Regions from separate parts of the Streptomyces thermoviolaceus genome, predicted to be linked through region 2. Evidence: predicted binding sites of a transcription regulator. Region 2 holds the regulator's gene; the other holds the start of a gene.
The links. Region 2 encodes HspR, which represses chaperone genes until heat shock. Its sites were predicted from a motif close to TTGAGNNNNNNNNNCTCAA; they were not measured.
Positions count from the first base shown of each region.

Region 1 (10,592 bases), 1.0 Mb from region 2:
GCTGGCCAACGGCTGAGCAGCCCCTCGGCCGGGGGTCCGGGGGTCGCCCCCCGGACCAGCACAGCAACGGGGCGCAGGACCGGGCGCAGGCACTGGCCAACGGCTGAGCAGCCCCTCGGCCGGGGGTCCGGGGGTCGCCCCCCGGACCAGCACAGCAACGGGGCGCAGGACCGGGCGCAGGCGCTGGCCAACGGCTGAGCAGCTCATCGGCCGGGGCCCGGGGGCAGCCCCCGGGCCCCGGCACGGCACCGCTCCGGACCGGGTGCAGGCACCCCGGCGGCCGAGCCCTCCCCGCGCCCTCCCGGCCCCGCACGGTGAAGGCCCGGGCCTGCCGACGGCATCGTGACACCGACGGCAGGACCCGGGCCTCCCTTCATCCGGCCGCGTCCGTCACGCCGCGACCGGAACCTCGGGCTCCGCGCCGCTCGTGGCCGGTGCGAGAGCCAGCTCGAGCACCTGGCGGACGTCGGTGACGGTGTGGACCTTCAGCTTGTCCAGCACCTCCGCGGGGACGTCGTCCAGGTCGGGCTCGTTGCGCTTGGGAATGATCACCGTGGTGATGCCCGCGCGGTGCGCGGCGAGCAGCTTCTGCTTCACCCCGCCGATGGGCAGCACCCGTCCGGTCAGCGAGACCTCGCCGGTCATGGCGACGTCGTTGCGGACCAGCCGGCCGGAGAGCAGCGAGGCCAGCGCGGTGGTCATGGTGATGCCGGCGCTCGGGCCGTCCTTGGGCACCGCGCCCGCCGGGAAGTGGATGTGCACGCCCCGGTCCTTCAGATCGCCCACCGGCAGCTCCAGTTCGGCGCCGTGGCTGCGCAGGAAGCTCAGCGCGATCTGCGCGGACTCCTTCATCACGTCGCCGAGCTGTCCGGTCAGCGTCAGCCCGGCCGCGCCGGTCTCCGGGTCGGCCAGGGACGCCTCCACGTAGAGCACGTCGCCGCCGGCGCCGGTGACCGCGAGACCGGTGGCCACGCCGGGCACGGAGGTGCGGCGCTCGGCCGGGTCCTGGGCGGACTCGGGCACGTGGTGCGGACGCCCGATCAGGTCGCGCAGGTGCGCGTCGGTGACGGTGAACGGCAGCTCCCGCTCGCCCAGTTCGTGCTGGGCGGCCACCTTGCGCAGCAGCCGGGCGATGGACCGCTCCAGGTTGCGCACGCCGGCCTCGCGGGTGTACTCGCCGGCCAGCTTGCGCAGGGCGCCGGCGTCGATGGTGACCTCGTCCTTGTCGAGGCCGGCCCGCTCCAGCTGGCGCGGGATCAGGTGGTCCCGGGCGATGACGATCTTCTCGTCCTCGGTGTAGCCGTCCAGGCGCACGATCTCCATGCGGTCGGCCAGTGCCTGAGGGATGGCCTCCAGCACGTTGGCGGTGGCGAGGAAGACGACGTCCGACAGATCCAGCTCGACCTCCAGGTAGTGGTCCCGGAAGGTGTGGTTCTGGGCCGGGTCGAGCACCTCCAGCAGGGCCGCGGCCGGGTCGCCGCGGAAGTCGGAGCCGACCTTGTCGATCTCGTCCAGCAGGACCACCGGATTCATCGACCCGGCCTCCTTGATGGCGCGGACGATCCGGCCGGGCAGCGCGCCGACGTAGGTGCGGCGGTGGCCGCGGATCTCGGCCTCGTCCCGGACGCCGCCGAGGGCGACGCGGACGAACGTGCGGCCCATGGCGTGGGCGACGGACTCGCCGAGCGAGGTCTTGCCGACGCCGGGCGGGCCGACGAGGGCGAGCACGGCACCGCCGCGCCGGCCGCCGACCACGCCGAGGCCGCGCTCGCTGCGCCGCTTGCGCACCGCGAGGTACTCGGTGATACGTTCCTTGACGTCCTCCAGGCCGGCGTGCTCGGCGTCGAGGATCTCCTTGGCGGCCCGGATGTCGTAGGAGTCCTCGGTCCGCTCGTTCCAGGGCATCTCCAGGACGGTGTCCAGCCAGGTGCGGATCCAGGAGCCCTCGGGGGACTGGTCCGAGGCCCGCTCCAGCTTGTCGACCTCCTTCAGCGCGGCCTCGCGGACCTTCTCCGGCAGGTCGGCGGCCTCGACACGGGCCCGGTAGTCGTCGGACTCCTCGCCCTCCTTGTCGCCGTTGAGCTCGCGCAGCTCCTTGCGGACCGCCTCCAGCTGGCGGCGCAGCAGGAACTCGCGCTGCTGCTTGTCCACGCCTTCCTGGACGTCCTTGGCGATGGTCTCGGCGACCTCCTGCTCGGCGAGGTGGTCGCGCAGCTGCTGGGTGGCGAGCTTGAGGCGGGCCACCGGGTCGGTGGTCTCCAGCAGCTCGACCTTCTGCTCGGTGGACAGGAACGGCGAGTAGCCGGCGTTGTCGGCGAGGGCGGCCACGTCGTCGATGGCCTGCACCCGGTCCACGACCTGCCAGGCGCCGCGCTTGCGCAGCCAGGCGGTGGCCAGCGCCTTGTACTCCTTGACCAGCTCCGTGACCTGCCCGGGCAGCGGGTCGGGCACGGTCTCCTCGATCTCGGTGCCCTCCACCCACAGCGCCGCGCCGGGACCGGTGGTGCCGGCGCCGATCCGCACCCGGCTGCGGCCGCGGATCAGGGCCCCGGGGTCGCCGTCGGCCAGCCTGCCCACCTGCTCGACGGTGCCGAGCACGCCGGTCTTGGCGTAGGTGCCCTCGATGCGTGGCACCAGGAGCACCTTGGGCTTTCCGGGTTCCGACCGGGCGGCGGCCTGGGCGGCCTCCACGGCGGCGCGCACCTCGGTGTCGCTCAGGTCCAGCGGGACCACCATGCCGGGCAGCACGACCTCGTCGTCGAGCGGCAGGACGGGCAGAGTCACCGACATGATCGGCGCGGACTCAGCAGCCATGATCTCCCCTTCGGCAGTCAAATTGAGCTACGCCGACTCAATGCTCGAACGTTCGCCATTGTTCCCCGCCCTGTGTTCGCCGTGAGCGATCAGGGGGACACACTGTGCATGCCTCGTGGATCACCGCAGCGAGGCGACATGGGACCGACCCGCACCGGCGCGACGGGGACCGACCCGCACCGGCGCGACGGGGACTGCCCCGCACCGGCGCGATGAGGCAGGATGCGCCCATGACCGCCTCGCACGAGACTCCTGAGACCCCTGTGGTGCTGGACCGGCGCGAGGGCCCCCACGGCGAGGTGGTCCTGCGCCGGCACGGCCCCCTGCTGCAGATCATCGCCAACGGCTGCTTCCTCATGGACACCTCCGACGGCCGCTCCGAGCGGCTGCTGGTGGACGCCGCGCTGCGGGCGATGGACGACCGTCCCCGGCCGCATGTGCTGATCGGCGGTCTCGGCGTCGGCTTCTCCCTCGCCCACGCCGCCGGCCAGGAGCGCTGGGGACGGATCACGGTGGTCGAACGGGAGCCCGCGATCATCGACTGGCACCGCACGGGGCCGCTCGCCCACCTCACCTCGGCCGCGTTCGCCGACCCGCGCACCGAGATCGTCGAAGCCGATCTCGTCGCCTACGTCAATGAGACATCCGCCACGTTCGACGCGCTGTGCCTGGACATCGACAACGGCCCCGACTGGACCGTCACCGAGGGCAATCGCGGGCTGTACGAACCGAGCGGACTGGCAAGCTGCGCAAGGGTGTTGAGGCCCGGAGGGGTGCTCGCGGTGTGGTCCGCCAAGCCCTCCCCGGAATTTGAAGGAACCTTGCAGAATGTCGGGTTCCAGCAGGTGCGCACCGAAGAGATCCCGGTTGCCCGGGGCGTTCCCGACGTCGTCCACCTCGCCGTCCGACCTGGATAGCAAAGGCGCGGTGACTGTGCGTACGCTGCTGCCCTGACGCCGATCAAGCGTCGATCGCAACCACGCGCAGTCAAGGAATCACCCCACGGATTCCGAAGCACACCTCAGGGGCGGGCGATGGAGCAGACACACACCTCGCACAACGGCACGACGGCGGGTCCCGGTGCGCAGCGCCGGGTCCTGGTGGTCGAGGACGACCACACCATCATCGACGCCATCGCCACCCGCCTGCGCGCCGAGGGATTCCTCGTGCAAACGGCGGGCGACGGTCCGGCCGCCGTCGACGTCGCGGAGGCCTGGCAGCCCGATCTGCTGATCCTCGACGTGATGCTGCCCGGCTTCGACGGGCTGGAGGTCTGCCGCCGGGTGCAGGCCCAGCGGCCGGTGCCGGTGCTGATGCTCACGGCGCGGGACGACGAGACCGACATGCTGGTCGGGCTCGGGGTCGGCGCCGACGACTACATGACCAAGCCGTTCTCCATGCGCGAGCTGGTCGCGCGCGTGCATGTGCTGCTGCGCCGCGTGGAGCGGGCCGCGCTGGCCGCGGCGACCCCGCGCAGCGGCGTGCTGCGGCTGGGCGAACTGGAGATCGACCACGCGCAGCGCCGGGTGCGGGTGCGCAGCCAGGACGTGCATCTGACGCCGACGGAGTTCGACCTGCTGGTGTGCCTGGCGAACACCCCGCGCGCGGTGCTCTCCCGTGAGCAGCTGCTGGCCGAGGTGTGGGACTGGGCGGACGCCTCCGGCACCCGGACCGTCGACAGCCACATCAAGGCGCTGCGGCGGAAGATCGGCGCGGAGCGGATCCGCACGGTGCACGGCGTGGGCTACGCCCTGGAGACGCCGACCCCATGAGCGACGCACCGGCCGCGCGCAAGGACCGGAGCCAGTCCTGGGGCGGCATGCGCCCGTTCTCCATCAAGACCAAGCTGGGCGCGATGGTCGTCATCTCGGTGCTGATCACCACCGGTCTGTCGATGATCGCGGTGCACACCAAGACCGAGCTGCGCTTCATCATGGTCTTCTCCATGATCGCGACGCTGCTGATCACGCAGTTCGTGGCGCACTCGCTCACCGCGCCGCTGGACGAGATGAACACGGTGGCCCGCTCGATCTCGCACGGCGACTACACGCGCCGGGTGCGCGAGAACCGCAGGGACGAGCTGGGCCACCTGGCGCAGACGATCAACCGCATGGCCGACGAGCTGGCGGCCCAGGACCAGCAGCGCAAAGAGCTGGTGGCGAACGTCTCGCACGAGCTGCGCACGCCGATCGCGGGCCTGCGCGCGGTGCTGGAGAACATCGTGGACGGGGTCACCGAGGCCGACCCCGAGACGATGCGCACGGCGCTGAAGCAGACCGAGCGGCTGGGCCGGCTGGTGGAGACGCTGCTGGACCTGTCCCGCCTGGACAACGGCGTGGTGCCGCTGAAGATGCGGCGGTTCGAGGTCTGGCCGTATCTGTCCGGCGTGCTGAAGGAGGCCAACATGGTCGCCTCCGCGCGGGCGGACATGACCGGCGGCTCCGGCAGCCACACCCGCACGGACGTGCATCTGCACCTGGACGTCTCGCCGCCGGAGCTGGTGGCGTACGCGGACCCGGAGCGCATCCACCAGGTGGTGGCGAATCTCATCGACAACGCCGTCAAGCACAGCCCGCCGCACGGGCGGGTGACGGTCAAGGCGCGGCCCGGCGAGCAGCCGGAGTCGCTGGAGCTGGAGGTCCTCGACGAGGGTCCCGGCATCCCCCGTTCGGAGTGGCACCGCGTCTTCGAGCGGTTCAACCGGGGTGCGGTCAGCCGGCCGCACGGCCCGGGCAGCGACGGCGGCACCGGGCTGGGCCTGGCGATCGCCCGCTGGGTGGTCGAGCTGCACGGTGGCCGGATCGGTGTGGCCGAATCCGAGCGGGGCTGTCGGATCCGCGTCACCCTTCCGGGAACGTCCTCAACGCAAAGTTGACGTAAAGTCTCCCCCGGACGATCAAGATCCACTGCTGCCCGGCGGGCCGGGCGCGTGTGATCAGGCAAGGGCCTGCACCCGCACCGGGTCAGGCCCGGGTGCCCCCTTCCCTGACGAGGGCGAACCACGGTTGTTTCCCGCCATTTCCAGCCCCGAAACACCGCGTTGGATGTGACTTACACGACGAAGGACCGGCTCGACCTGACCTTCACCGTCCCGGAGGCGTAGCCTTTATTCCCGCTGTCCATCACCTTGTGAAGCGGAAGAGGGCGGTTGCCGCCGTGTCGCCACAGTCCCCCAGTAACTCGAGCATCTCCACCGAGACCGACCAAGCCGGGAAGAACCCCGCGGCCGCATTCGGTGCCAACGAGTGGCTCGTCGACGAGATCTATCAGCAGTACCTCCAGGACCCGAACTCCGTAGACCGCGCCTGGTGGGACTTCTTCGCCGACTACAAGCCGGGAGCAGCCGCCGCTGACTCCTCGGCGCCGTCGGCCCCCACGGCCGCTGGGGCCGCGGGCACCACCACGGCTCCCCCGACGCCTGCGGCCCCGGCCCAGGCCGCGCCGGCCTCCCAGGCCCCGGCGCCCGCTCAGCCCGCCGCGCCCGCGAAGGCGCCCGCGCCGGCCCCGGCGAAGCCCGCCGCGAAGGCTCCGGCGGCCGCCAAGCCCGCCGCCAAGGCCGCGCCCGCGACCGAGGCTGCGGAGGGCCCCGAATTCGTGACGCTGCGCGGCCCGTCCGCCGCGGTCGCCAAGAACATGGACGCCTCACTGGAGATGCCCACGGCCACGTCCGTGCGTGCCGTCCCGGTGAAGCTGCTGTTCGACAACCGCATCGTCATCAACAACCACCTCAAGCGCGCCCGCGGCGGGAAGATCTCCTTCACGCACCTCATCGGGTACGCGATGGTGCAGGCCATCAAGGCCATGCCGTCCATGAACTGGTCGTACGCGGTCAAGGACGGCAAGCCCACCCTGGTCAAGCCGGAGCACGTCAACCTCGGTCTCGCCATCGACCTGGTCAAGCCGAACGGCGACCGCCAGCTGGTCGTCGCGGCGATCAAGAAGGCCGAGACGCTGAACTTCTTCGAGTTCTGGCAGGCCTACGAGGACATCGTCCGCCGCGCCCGCGAGGGCAAGCTGACGATGGACGACTTCACCGGCGTGACGGTCTCCCTGACCAACCCCGGCGGCCTGGGCACCGTCCACTCGGTGCCGCGCCTGATGCCCGGCCAGTCCCTGATCATGGGCGTCGGGTCCATGGACTACCCGGCTGAGTTCCAGGGCACCAGCCAGGACACCCTGAACAAGCTCGGTATCTCGAAGGTCATGACGCTCACGTCGACCTACGACCACCGGGTGATCCAGGGCGCCGCCTCCGGCGAGTTCCTCCGCCAGGTCGCCAACCTGCTGCTGGGCGAGAACAACTTCTACGACGAGATCTTCGAGGCGCTGCGCATCCCCTACGAGCCGGTGCGCTGGCTGAAGGACATCGACGCCTCCCACGACGACGACGTCACCAAGGCCGCCCGCGTCTTCGAGCTGATCCACTCCTACCGGGTCCGCGGTCACGTCATGGCCGACACCGACCCGCTGGAGTACAAGCAGCGCAAGCACCCCGACCTGGACATCGTCGAGCACGGCCTCACCCTGTGGGACCTGGAGCGCGAGTTCGCCGTCGGCGGCTTCGCCGGCAAGTCGATGATGAAGCTGCGCGACATCCTCGGCGTGCTGCGCGACTCGTACTGCCGCACCGTCGGCGTCGAGTACATGCACATCCAGGACCCGAAGCAGCGCAAGTGGATCCAGGACCGCGTGGAGCGCCCGCACGCCAAGATGGAGCGGGACGAGCAGCTGCGCATCCTGCGCCGTCTGAACGCCGCCGAGGCCTTCGAGACGTTTCTGCAGACCAAGTACGTCGGCCAGCGGCGCTTCTCCCTCGAGGGCGGCGAGTCCGTCATCCCGCTGCTCGACGCGATCATCGACTCGGCGGCCGAGTCCCGCCTGGACGAGGTCGTCATCGGCATGGCCCACCGCGGCCGCCTGAACGTCCTGGCCAACATCGTCGGCAAGTCCTACGCGCAGATCTTCCGCGAGTTCGAGGGCAACCTCGACCCGAAGTCGATGCACGGCTCCGGCGACGTGAAGTACCACCTGGGCGCCGAGGGCACCTTCACCGGCCTGGACGGCGAGCAGATCAAGGTCTCGCTGGTCGCCAACCCCTCGCACCTGGAGGCGGTGGACCCGGTCCTGGAGGGCGTCGCCCGCGCCAAGCAGGACATCATCAACAAGGGCGGCACGGACTTCACCGTCCTGCCGGTCGCCCTGCACGGCGACGCCGCGTTCGCCGGCCAGGGCGTGGTCGCCGAGACGCTGAACATGTCGCAGCTGCGCGGCTACCGCACCGGCGGCACCGTCCACATCGTCATCAACAACCAGGTCGGCTTCACCGCGCCGCCCGCCTCGTCGCGGTCCTCGATGTACGCCACCGACGTGGCCCGCATGATCGAGGCGCCGATCTTCCACGTCAACGGCGACGACCCGGAGGCCTGCGTCCGCGTGGCGCGGCTCGCCTTCGAGTTCCGCCAGGCGTTCAACAAGGACGTCGTCATCGACCTCATCTGCTACCGCCGCCGCGGTCACAACGAGGCCGACAACCCGTCCTTCACCCAGCCGCTGATGTACGACCTGATCGACAAGAAGCGCTCGGTGCGCAAGCTGTACACCGAGTCCCTGATCGGTCGCGGCGACATCACGCTGGAGGAGGCCGAGCAGGCGCTGCAGGACTACCAGGGCCAGCTGGAGAAGGTCTTCACCGAGGTCCGCGACGCCACCACGCAGCCCGCCGAGAAGGTGGAGGCCCCGGTGGAGCCTCAGGGCGAGTTCCCGGTGCCGGTCGACACCGCGGTCAGCGCCGAGGTCGTCAAGCGGATCGCCGAGTCCCAGATCAACATCCCCGAGTCGTTCAACGTCCACCCGCGTCTGCTGCCGCAGCTGCAGCGCCGCGCGGCCATGGTCGAGGACGGCACGATCGACTGGGCGATGGGCGAGACCCTGGCCTTCGGTTCGCTGCTGCTGGAGGGCGTCCCGGTCCGCCTGGCCGGCCAGGACTCCCGCCGCGGCACCTTCGGCCAGCGGCACGCGGTGCTCATCGACCGGGTCACCGGCGAGGACTACACGCCGCTGCTGCACCTGTCGGAGGACCAGGCCCGCTTCAACGTCTACGACTCGCTGCTCAGCGAGTACGCGGCGATGGGCTTCGAATACGGTTACTCGCTGGCCCGCCCGGACGCCCTGGTGATGTGGGAGGCGCAGTTCGGCGACTTCGCCAACGGCGCTCAGACGGTCGTGGACGAGTTCATCTCCTCCGCGGAGCAGAAGTGGGGCCAGACCTCCGGCGTCGTCCTGCTCCTGCCGCACGGCTACGAGGGCCAGGGCCCGGACCACTCCTCGGCCCGCATCGAGCGGTTCCTGCAGCTGTGCGCGCAGAACAGCATGACCGTGGCCGTGCCGACGACCCCGGCGAACTACTTCCACCTGCTGCGCTGGCAGGTGCGCAACCCGCACCACCGTCCGCTGGTCGTCTTCACCCCGAAGTCGATGCTGCGTCTGAAGGCCGCCACCTCGAAGGCCGAGGACTTCACCACCGGCTCCTTCCAGCCGGTCATCGGTGACACGACGGTGGCGCCGGAGGCGGTCCGCAAGGTCGTCTTCTGCACCGGCAAGCTCTACTACGACCTGGAGGCGGAGCGGCAGAAGCGGGGCGTCACCGACACCGCGCTGATCCGCATCGAGCGGCTGTACCCGCTGCCGGGCAAGGAGCTGCAGGAGGCGCTGGCGCCGTACACCAACGCCGAGAAGTACGTGTGGGCGCAGGAGGAGCCGGCGAACCAGGGTGCCTGGCCGTTCATCGCGCTGAACCTGATCGACCACCTCGACCTGGTCCTCGGCGCGGCGCCGGACAACGCCGACCGTCTGCGCCGGGTGTCCCGTCCGGCCTCCGCCTCCCCGGCGGTGGGCTCGGCCAAGCGGCACCAGCAGGAGCAGGCGCAGCTGGTGAAGGAAGTCTTCGAGATCTGATCCGGCGCGCCGGCCCACCGGCCTGACGCACACGGCGCCGCCGTACCGGACCTTCGGGTCCGTACGGCGGCGCCGCTGCGTGTACGGGGGTGCTTCCGGCGGGTCACGGGGAGCGGACCGGCCGCTTCCGGCAGCCGGTACGGCGATCGAGGCCCGCCCTTATCCTTGACCGCATGTACTTCACTGACCGCGGCATCGAAGAACTCGAGAAGCGGCGCGGCGAGGAGGAGATCACCTTCGAGTGGCTCGCCGAGCAACTGCGCACCTTCGTCGATCTGAACCCGGACTTCGAGGTTCCGGTGGAACGGCTGGCGACCTGGCTCGCGCGACTGGACGACGAGGACGAGTAGGACCGGTCACCACCGGCCGGTGCCGGCCGGGCCCTTCTCGGGCCGGACCGGCCAGGACGGCCGGTCCGGACACTGCCGCGGCGCCCCTTCGGGGGCGCTTCGTCGTTTCGGGGGCGCTTGTCGTGCCAGGGGGCGCGTGTCGTTCTCACGGTGCCTCGCTTGCACGGAGCCTCGTTCTCACGATGCGTCACGGTGTGTCTTGACTTCCACGGACCGCGATATATCGTGTCTGGTGAGGATGCGATATGGCGCGATGCCCGGCTCGACGTCCGCTCGTGTCCTCGTGACTGCCCGTGTCTCCGGTCCTGTCTTCCGGTGCCGCTCTCCTGTGTGGCCCGGCCCGTCAGAGGAGGTCTGTCCCATGTCCGAGTGGTCCGTGGGAGAACCGGCGAAGCTCACCTTCGACGAACCCGTCACCCGGCTCAACGTCCGCATCGTCCAGGGCGCGGTGAACGTGGTCGGCACCGACGAGAC
Region 1 is NZ_CP109280.1:1,851,614-1,862,205, forward strand. It holds gene OG899_RS07995 (lysozyme) at 1-16, shown strand, start outside; gene lon (endopeptidase La) at 391-2,814, opposite strand; gene OG899_RS08005 (spermidine synthase) at 3,045-3,731, shown strand; gene OG899_RS08010 (response regulator transcription factor) at 3,849-4,586, shown strand; gene OG899_RS08015 (HAMP domain-containing sensor histidine kinase) at 4,583-5,689, shown strand; gene OG899_RS08020 (multifunctional oxoglutarate decarboxylase/oxoglutarate dehydrogenase thiamine pyrophosphate-binding subunit/dihydrolipoyllysine-residue succinyltransferase subunit) at 5,971-9,768, shown strand; gene OG899_RS08025 (DUF6104 family protein) at 9,930-10,118, shown strand; gene OG899_RS08030 (DUF4097 family beta strand repeat-containing protein) at 10,480-10,592, shown strand, end outside.
Region 1: a site for HspR is predicted at 2,837-2,855, ahead of lon (endopeptidase La). Genes of this name have one in related genera too.

Region 2 (10,592 bases):
GGCCGGCGAGCAGGGCGCACCGGTGGCGGTGTGCCAGGTGGACGGCCGGCGGTGGGCCACGCTGGAGGGGCGCGCGTTCGTCCGGACCGAGCCGGAGCGGGTCGCCGAGGCCGAACGCCGGTACGCCGAGCGCTACCGACGCACACCGGCACCGAACCCGGACCGCGTGGTGATCGAGATCGAGCTGACCCGCGCCCTGGGCCGCGACTGAGAAAGCACGACGCCCGGACGCCGGCAGGTGCGGAACCCACCGGCGTCCGGGCGAACGACAGCGGCGTCACCGTGTTCAGGTCACGGTGACGCCGCTGCGGGGGGAAGCGCCTGAGCGATCTGTTACGACGGGGGAATCGCGTCAGGCACTGCGGGGGGTGGCTGTCATGGTCCGGAGACCGGCGGGTTCCCGCGCCACCTCGCGGTGGTCCCGCTGGTCGAGATTCACGAAGATCATTCCATAGCGGATGGCACACCGCACGGGCTGCGGCGCACCCCGGGGCCGCCGCAGGCACCGATAGGCCCGTACGTCCCCGTCCTCGTCCCGCGTGACGACGACCGGCTCACCGAACACCGTCACCATCAACGAGTCACCGCTGTGCGGGATGGCGGTGACCAGGTCGATGAAGTGCCAGCCGGAACGGTAGGCGGTGGCCATCTCACGCCGGAAGGAGCGGTCGTCCGGTGGGCTGGTCACATCAGCTCCCGGAACTGTCTGCCGTGTCCGCAGTGTCCGCAGGAGCCATGGACACAGGTGCCGCAGGCCACTTACTGTCCGCCCGGTCCACACTCTTCGTCGCTGACAGCCCGCCCAGAACCGCGAGGGCCACAACGGCGGAGAAGGTGGCGACAAGTACCGAGCGAAGCGCTCTCTTACCCATAGTCGGCTTCGTCCTCACTCGAAGGTCCCCTCTTCCCCCGTCCGATACGACGATGGCTTATTCGGGCACATCATGGCCACACAATCGATGCATCATGTTCCTGCACGTTCAGGACCCTGGGGGGTGGAGATTTGGTAGCAAATCAGACGAAGGGGACACATCCTCACGCGGTCACCGAGATGTGCGAGGAAGGCAGCCGGCTGTACGCCCATGCACTGCGCACCGGGCGCATCTCCCGGGACGACGCCCGAGCGGCCCCCTGCCTCATGGAGTTCGCCCTGCTCCACCCCGATCCGGACGACCCGGACTGGCTGCGCCCCGTCCCGGCGGCCGTGGCCCTGGCCCGCCGGCTCACCCCGCTCGAACACGAGATAGCCGAACGCCGACGGCGCTCGATCGAACTGTCCGACGCCTTCGAGCCGTTCCTGCACCTCAGTACGCAGACGGCGTCCCCCACCCACTCCATCACGGTGCTGGAGGGCAGCGACCGCATCAACGCGGCACTGGACCTGGCCACCTCCCAGTGCCAGAGCGAGATGCTCACCGTGCAGCCCAGCAACCGCTTCACCGAGCGGACCATCCGGCAGGGCCTGGAGCGCGACACGGCCCTGGTCGACCGCGGAGTGCGCATCCGCACCCTGTACCAGCACACCGTCCGCTACAACCTCGAACAGCTCGCCTACGTCGACCACCTCGCCAACGGCAAGGTCGAGTACCGCACCATCGACGAACTGGTCGAACGCCTCATCATCTGCGACGAGTCCGTCGCCTTCATCCCCACCCGCGACGACCAGAAGGTCGCCCTGGAACTCCGCCACCCCGGACTCGTCCGCTACCTGATCAAAGTCTTCGAGTTCATGTGGAACCGCGCGGTCCCGCTGAGCGCCACCACGCCCTACGAGACCGCCCTCGACGGCATCACCGAGATCCAGTACTCCATCGCCAAACTTCTGGTGGAGGGCCACGTCGACGAGGCGATCGCCCGCCGTCTGGGGATGAACGTACGCACCTGCCGGGCGCACATCGCCAAGCTGGCCCACGCTCTGGGCAGCGGCAGCCGCGCCCAACTGGGCTATCTCATCGGGCGATCCGGTCTTCTGGACCGGGATCGCTGAGCACCTCCCGGCCGGGCTCGCCCGGCGAGACGGCCCGGCGCGGCTTGTCCAGGCCCGCCTGCGCGATCCGCACGCCCAGCTGCGTACGGCTGGCCGCGCCCAGCGTCTCCGACAGCCGGGCGATGTGCGCCCGGCAGGTGCGCACGCTGATGCCCAGCCGCTCGGCGATCACCGCGTCCTGGTGGCCCTCGGCCAGCAGCGCGGCGATGGACTGCTCACGGTGCGAAATGCCCTCGATCCCGGTGTCCGGCAGCGGCGCGGTGAGCGGGATCGCCAGCCGCCACAGCCGTTCGAACACCGTCACCAGATACTCCACCAGCGCCGGATGCCGCAGCTCCAGCGCCATGGTGCGGTCGGCGTTGGCGGGGATGAAGGCGACCGTGCGGTCGAACAGGATCAGCCGGTCGATCACCTCGTCCAGGGTGCGCGCCTCGACCGCGTCGCCCATCAGCTCCAGATAGTTGAGCAACCCCTGCCCGTGCCGGGCGACATGGGTGTACAGGTCGCGCATCCGCACGCCCCGGCGGCGCAGCTCCAGCGCCCGGTGCAGACCCTCGGACAGCTCGTGCTCGCGACGGATGCCGCCGGGCTGGACGGTGAGCACCTCCGTGCGCGCTTCCCGGGTCGCCTCGTCCATGGCCGCCTGGATCCGCGACAGGCCGTCCAGCACCCGGATCGAGGTGCCCTCCCCCGCGGACGGGGAGCGCCGCACCCGCCGGTCCAGGCCCGCGTACCGCTCGAACGCGGCCACGGCCGACCCCACCCGCCGGTGGCTGTCGCTCACCTCCTGGTACACCGACCGCAGCAGCCGGGTCATGACCTCCTGCGGCGCCGTGGGCACCAGGAAGTCCATGTCGTCGGGGTCCGGGTGCAACAGGGCCAGCTCCAGCAGGCACGGCACCGGCTCGGCGTCGCTGCGCGGCACCCGGCCATGCCGCACGGCCCGGGAGTACACACGGTCCCCCGCCTCGCACAGTCGGTCGGCCCCGTGCGGATGCTCCTGGCTCCCGTGAATCCCGCCCCCGGTCATGGCCTGTCTCACCCCCGGTTTACGCGTAGTTCCGCAGCGCAACTATGCGCGGCGCGGACCGGGTGTGCAACACGACTCCCGGGCGCCCGCGGCCGGGGCGCGACCGGTATCGCCCGGTGTGTACGGGAGTCGAACGGACGGGCCTCGGCCCACCGGCGCACGGTGCGCTTGAGGACCGTCCGGGGCGGCGGCTACAGCAGGCCGGCGGCCGCACAGGCCGGCTGGTACGCGGCCGTGCAGATCTCGGAGATCTTGTAGATGCCGTCGGCCACGACGGTGCTCTTGATGTTCTTCTTCGTCAGCGCGACGACGGAGACCAACTGCGCCGGGATGTTCTTCTGCGTGGGGCTGTCCACCGTGTCCCGGGCCAGCGAATCGAACTCGATGTCTCTGCCCTGCACCTTGGCGATCGCCATCTGCGCGGCGTTCTCCGCCTCCGTCGGATAGGGCTTGTACACGCTCATGTACTGCTCGCCCGTCACGATCCGCTGCACCGCTTCCAGATCGGCGTCCTGGCCGGTGATGGGCGGCAGCTGGGTGACCCCCAGATCCTTGAACGCCTTGATGACGCCGCCCGCCATGCCGTCGTTGGCGGAGTAGACCCCGTCGATGCCGCTCACGCCGAGCTGCTGGATGGCCTTGGCCATGTTCGCCCGGGCGTTCTCCGGCTTCCAGTCCTTGGTGTCGTAGGACCGGGCCACCGTCACCTTCCCGTCCAGCTGCGACAGGGCGGCCTTCTTGAACTGCGAGGCGTTCGGGTCGGTGGGCGAGCCGTTCATCATCACGATCCGGGGCCGGCCGCCGCCGGACGAGTCGAGGGCCTCCAGCAGCGTGCGCCCCTGCACCTCCCCGACCAGCTCGTTGTCGAAGGAGATGTAGGCGTCGATGGGCCCCTCGGCGAGCCGGTCGTAGGCGATCACCGGTATGCCCGCGTCCTTGGCCTTCTGCACCTCGCCCGCGATGGCGTGCGCGTCGACGGCGTCGAGCAGGATGACATCGACCTTTTCGTCGATCATCTTCCTCATCTGGGCGGCCTGCCGGGTCTTGCTGGACCGGGCGTTGGCGTACTCCACCACGCCCTGCTTGTGGGTGAGTTCGGAGACCTTCTCCTTGATGATGGGGTAGTCGAACTTCTCGTACCGCTTGTTCTCCGTCTCCGGCAGCAGCAGTCCGACCCGCACGTCGTCCCCCTTGGACGGGCCCGCGGAGGCGCTGCTCCCCGACCCCCCGAGCGCGCCGCAGCCGACGAGCGTGAGGGGCAGCGCGGAGGAGGCCACGGCCAGGGCGAGACGACGCTTCGAGGTGATCACTTCTGGTGCCTTCCGGACGAGGGCGCAGGTTTCGGCCAGACGTCTGAAAAGCCAACGCTCAGGCCGCCACCGGCGTCAAGCGGAATGACTTAACGAGATGACAACACCACGCAGCGTCGCCCTGTGAAGACCTCGCAAATCCTCACGGACCCCCCTGCGGACAGCCGTTACCCGACCCTCACCTCGCGACCGGCCGGTGACCGGCCCCACCCGGCCGGCCACCGCACGATGCGTACCGGAATGCGGCGAGGGGCCCGGAGACAGCTCTCCGGACCCCTCGCCGCCGCGTGCTTCGGACGCCGTCAGTCGGTCTGCTGCCGCTTCGGACGCCAGACCACCAGCGCGCTGGACTGCTGGACGTCCTGGTACGGCACCAGGTCCCTGCGGTAGGAGGCATGGACGGCCGCCTCCCGCTGCTGCATCGCGGCCGCCGCGCCCTCCAGGGCCGCCTCCAGCTCCGCGATGCGGGACTGCAGGGCCGACACCTGGTTCTCCAGCTCGATGATGCGCTTGATTCCGGCCAGATTGATGCCCTCGTTCTGCGACAGCTGCTGCACCTGACGGAGCAGCTCGATGTCGCGGGCCGAGTAGCGGCGGCCCCGCCCGGCGGTGCGGTCGGGGGACACCAGGCCCAGCCGGTCGTACTGACGGAGCGTCTGCGGGTGCAGTCCGGACAGCTGCGCGGCCACGGAGATGACGTACACCGGCGTGTCTTCCGTCAGTTCGTACGGGTTGCGGCGGCGGCCGTCCATCTGACTCATGCTCCCTTCGCGGCCTTGAACAGCTCCGCCCGCGGGTCCTCGCCCGCGGTCGCCTCGCGATACGCCTCCAGCGCGTCACGAGCCTTCCCCGACAGGTCCTTGGGGACACTCACCTCCACGGTGATCAGCAGGTCACCACGGGTGCCGTCCTTGCGGACCGCGCCCTTGCCCCTGGCGCGCATGGTACGACCGTTCGGCGTACCGGGGGGAAGTTTCAGCGTCACCGGCGGACCGCCGAGGGTGGGCACCCGCACCTCTCCGCCGAGCGCGGCCTCCGCGAAGGTGACCGGCACCGTGACGGTGAGGTTGTCGCCCTTGCGCCCGAAGACCGGGTGCTCGCCGACGTGGACGACCACGTACAGATCGCCCGCCGGTCCGCCCCGCTCGCCCGGCGCGCCCTTGCCCCGCAGCCGGATGCGCTGCCCGTCGCGCACCCCGGCGGGGATGCGCACCTGCATCGTCCGGGAGGACTTGGCACGCCCGGAGCCCTTGCAGACGTCGCACGGGTTCTCCGCGATCAGCCCGCGGCCCTTGCAGTCCGGGCACGGGTCGGTCAGCGAGAAACCGCCGCCGGAACCGCGCGTGACCTGCCCGGTGCCGACACAGGTCGGGCACACCCGCGGCGTGCCGTTCCGGTCGCCGGTGCCGGAGCAGGCCTTGCACGGCGCCTGCGAGGACATCCGCAGGGGGACGGTGGCCCCTTCGATGGCCTCCGTGAAGCTGAGCGTGACCTCGGACTCCACGTCCTGGCCGCGCCGGGGCTGGGTGCGCGTGCCGGCGCCCCCTCGGTTGAACAGGCCCCCGAAGACGTCACCGAGCCCGCCGGCGAAGCCGCCCTGAGAGCCCGAGAACAGGTCGCTCAGGTCGAAGTTGAACGAGCCGCCGGCACCCGGCCCGGGGCGGAAGCCGCCGTTGCCGAACAGGGCGCGGGCCTCGTCGTACTCCTTGCGCTTCTTGGGGTCGCCGAGCACGTCGGCCGCCTCGGAGATCTCCTTGAAGCGCTCCTCGGCTTTGGCGTTGCCCTTGTTGGCGTCCGGGTGGTACTCGCGGGCGAGCTTCCGGTACGCCTTCTTGATCTCGGCCTCGGTGGCGTCCTTGGGGACGCCGAGGACCTTGTAGTAGTCCTTCTCGATGAAGTCCTTGGTGCTCATCCCCGACGTCCCTCCTTCCCTGCGTCGTCGGTTATCGCGTCAGCCCTCCTCGGGGCCACCGTTGTCCTTGTCCTTGCCCTCGCCCGTGTCCTGCTCGGCCGGTTCGTCCTTGCCGGACTCCTCGGCGGGCTTGACCGTCTGGGCGCCCGGCTGGGGCTCGGCCACCGCCACCCGCGCGGGGCGGATGGTGCGTTCGCCGTAGCGGTACCCCGGCTGCAGAATCGCCACGCACGTCGTCTCGGTGACGTCCGGTGCGTACGAGTGCATCAGCGCCTCGTGGATCGTCGGGTCGAAGGGCTCGCCCTCCTTGCCGAACTGCTGCAGCCCCATCTTGGCGGCGACGCTCTCCAGCGACTCGGCGACGGACTTGAAACCGCCCACCAGTTCGCCGTGTTCGCGCGCACGCCCGATGTCGTCGAGCACGGGCAGGAGCTCGGTCAGGAGGTTCGCCACGGCGAGCTCCTTGACCGCGGCCCGGTCGCGCTCGACCCGGCGGCGGTAGTTCTGGTACTCGGCCTGCAGCCGCTGCAGGTCCGCGGTGCGCTCGGCGAGCGCCGCGCGCGCCTGGTCCAGCTGAGCGGACAGACCGGCCGTGTCGGCCGCGTCCCCGGCCGGGGCCGCCCCCTTGTCCTGCGCGGGGGCGGCCTGCGGCTCGGCGTCGTCGGAGGCGGCGCCGGAGGGGACGTCGGGCTGCTGCGGCTGCTGCTCGTCGAAGCCCGGGGTCTCCTCCGTCACGCGGCACCGTCCTTGCGCTCGTCGTCGACGATCTCGGCGTCCACCACGTCGTCGTCGCCCTTGCCCTCACCGGCACCGGAGGCGGAGCCGCCGGCCGCGGCCTGGTTGGCCTGGGCCTCGGCGTACATCGCCTGGCCGAGCTTCTGGGAGACGGCGGCGACCTTCTCCGTGGCGGTGCGGATCTCCGCGGTGTCCTCGCCCTTGAGCTTCTCCTTCAGCTCCTTGACGGCGGCCTCCACCTCGGACTTGACCTCCGCGGGGACCTTGTCCTCGTTGTCCTTGAGGAACTTCTCGGTCTGGTAGACCAGCTGCTCGCCCTGGTTGCGGGTCTCGGCGGCCTCGCGGCGCTTGTGGTCCTCCTCCGCGTACTGCTCGGCCTCCCGGCGCATCCGCTCGACCTCCTCCTTCGGGAGCGAGGAGCCGCCGGTGACGGTCATCTTCTGCTCCTTGCCGGTGCCGAGGTCCTTGGCGGTGACGTGCATGATGCCGTTGGCGTCGATGTCGAAGGACACCTCGATCTGCGGCACGCCGCGCGGGGCCGGCGGCAGACCGGTCAGCTCGAACATGCCGAGCTTCTTGTTGTAGGCCGCGATCTCGCGCTCGCCCTGGTAGACCTGGATCTGCACCGACGGCTGGTTGTCCTCGGCCGTGGTGAAGATCTCCGAGCGCTTGGTCGGGATCGTGGTGTTGCGCTCGATCAGCTTGGTCATGATGCCGCCCTTGGTCTCGATGCCGAGGGACAGCGGGGTGACGTCCAGCAGCAGGACGTCCTTGACCTCGCCCTTGAGGACACCGGCCTGCAGGGAGGCGCCGATGGCGACGACCTCGTCGGGGTTGACGCCCTTGTTGGGCTCCTTGCCGCCGGTCAGCTCCTTGACCAGCTCGGCGACGGCCGGCATACGGGTGGAGCCACCGACGAGCACGACGTGGTCGATGTCGTTGACGGAGATGCCCGCGTCCTTGATCACGTTGTGGAACGGGATCTTGCAGCGCTCGAGCAGGTCCGCGGTCAGCTGCTGGAACTGGGCCCGGGTGAGCTTCTCGTCCAGGTGCAGCGGGCCCTCGGCGGAGGCGGTGATGTACGGCAGGTTGATCGAGGTCTCGGACGAGGAGGACAGCTCGATCTTGGCCTTCTCCGCGGCCTCGCGCAGACGCTGCAGGGCCATCTTGTCCTTGGACAGGTCCACGCCGTGGGCGTTCTGGAACTGCTTGACCAGGTAATCGACGATGCGCTGGTCCCAGTCGTCACCACCGAGGTGGTTGTCACCGTTGGTGGCCTTCACCTCGACGACACCGTCGCCGATCTCCAGCAGCGACACGTCGAACGTACCGCCACCGAGGTCGAAGACCAGGATGGTCTGGTCCTCCTTCTCCAGGCCGTAGGCGAGCGCGGCCGCGGTCGGCTCGTTGACGATGCGCAGCACGTTCAGGCCCGCGATCTCGCCGGCCTCCTTGGTGGCCTGGCGCTCGGCGTCGTTGAAGTACGCCGGCACGGTGATGACCGCGTCGGTGACCTTCTCACCCAGGTAGGCCTCGGCGTCCCGCTTCAGCTTCTGCAGGACGAAGGCGCTGATCTGCTGCGGGTTGAACTCCTTGTCGTCGATCTTGATCTTCCAGTCGGTGCCCATGTGGCGCTTGACCGACCGGATGGTCCTGTCGACGTTGGTGACGGCCTGGCGCTTGGCGACCTCGCCGACCAGCACCTCACCGTTCTTGGCAAAGGCGACGACGGACGGCGTGGTCCTGGCGCCCTCGGCGTTGGTGATGACGGTGGGCTCGCCGCCCTCAAGAACGCTGACGACGGAGTTAGTCGTGCCCAGGTCGATGCCGACCGCACGTGCCATGGTGAATTCCTCCAGCTGACTTGAGTGGAACGGACTCAAGTGTGCCCGACGCCGCGGGCTGGGTCAACAGACTTGAGCCCGCCTGACTCAACTCTTATCGAACGCATGCGCGCAACACCGCGCTGAGCTGCACAAACGCAGGGACCAGCGGAGGAAAACCACGGGCTCCCGCGAGGCCGCACACGCCGTACGGCACCCCACCAGCCCCCGAGGCCGCACGGCACCCCACTGGATCCCCGGCCCTGTGAGACCCAACCGGTTCCGAGCCCTGCGGCACTCAACCGGTTCCCGAGCCCGACGGCACCCCACCGGTTCCCGAAACGCACGGCATCACACCGCCCACCGGAGGCCGGTGCCGCCGCACGGCGCCCGTCACACCGTCACCGGGACGACAGCAGCTCGACCATCACCCAGACGGCGGCGACGATCGACCGTCACAGGGACGACAGCAGGTCGAACGGGTCCGGGTCCCGATGGCGGCGCGCCCGGGACCCCGGCTCGGCCCCGGCCGGCTCCGGCCCCGCGCCCGCCACCGGCAACCCGGTCAGGGACGAGGGCCGCGGCGCCCGCGGTGCACCCGGAGCACCCGGACCGGGCGAGGTGCCGTACGGGGCGTGCGTCGCCTCGCGCACGCGCTCCGCCGGGGTGCGCGCCCCGGCCCGGCGGCGCGGGACGCGCAGGGCCGATGCGACCAGTCGGCGCACACCGGCGCCTGCGGCGCGTGGACGGCGCCCGTCCGCGTCCTCCGCGCCTGGCACTCGCCCACCCTCCGGCCTCCGCGGTGCCCCCAGGCGCCCCGTGCCCGCCCCCGTGCTCGTCGCCCGCGCGGCCGTCCGTGCCGTCCCCGTCCGGGTGGTGGGCACCCCGGCGGCGCGCGTCCCCGTGGCATGCGGGCCGCCGGGACGCCGCGGCACGTACACCCGCACGAACAGCAGTCCGAGCACCGCCGGCAGCAGCGCCCCCGCCACCCACAGCGTGCGTACCGGCGCCAGCCAGCCGACGTGCACCAGGACGCCGACCAGGACCGAGCCGAACGCGGCGGTGCCCACCAGCACCACGGCACCCGGCGTGGTCAGCCCCAGCCGGCGCAGCCGGTGCGCCACGTGGTCGGGGCCGTGCCGCACCACCGGCCGCCCGGCCAGCCGCCGGGACGCCACGACCAGGACCGCGTCGGCGGTCACGACGGCGGTGAGCGGGAACAGCACGGCACCGGTGGTCCCGGTGTCGTACCCGGTGCGGACCAGCACGGCCGCACAGGCCAGCACGAACCCGGTGAACAGGGACCCGCACGCGCCGAAGGCGATCCGGGCCGGATGCCAGTTGTGCATGAGGAAGCCGGTCAGCGCGGCGGCCAGCACGCTCAGCAGCACCGCGAGGTCGTCCATCACCTCCGCCGCCGCGCAGGCGCCCACGCCGAACGCGGTGAGCACCCCGACCGTGCCCGCCAGCCCGTCGGCGTGGTCCAGCCCGTGGAAGGCCACGGCCACGGCGGCCGTCCACAGCACCGCGGCGATCCCGGCGAGCACGCCCAGCTCGCCGTACGGCATGACGAAGGCGGCGGCGACCGCCGCCCCGAGCAGCAGGAACTGCGTCTTCAGCCGCCACACGTCCGCCACGAGCCCCAGGGCGCCGACCCCGGCGCCGGCCGCCAGCAGCCGGGCCGCGCCGTCCCCGAGCGGCGCGGCCCCCGTCCAGCCGCCCGCGGCCGCGACCAGACAGGTGCTGGCGACCACGGCCACGCCGCCGAGCAGCGGCACCGGCCGCGCCCGCCGCC
Region 2 is NZ_CP109280.1:2,864,474-2,875,065, forward strand. It holds gene OG899_RS12505 (pyridoxamine 5'-phosphate oxidase family protein) at 1-211, shown strand, start outside; gene OG899_RS12510 (hypothetical protein) at 353-688, opposite strand; gene OG899_RS12515 (helix-turn-helix transcriptional regulator) at 1,052-1,987, shown strand; gene OG899_RS12520 (helix-turn-helix transcriptional regulator) at 1,950-3,017, opposite strand; gene OG899_RS12525 (substrate-binding domain-containing protein) at 3,209-4,327, opposite strand; gene OG899_RS12530 (heat shock protein transcriptional repressor HspR) at 4,630-5,079, opposite strand; gene dnaJ (molecular chaperone DnaJ) at 5,085-6,239, opposite strand; gene grpE (nucleotide exchange factor GrpE) at 6,279-6,974, opposite strand; gene dnaK (molecular chaperone DnaK) at 6,971-8,818, opposite strand; gene OG899_RS12550 (MraY family glycosyltransferase) at 9,253-10,592, opposite strand, start outside.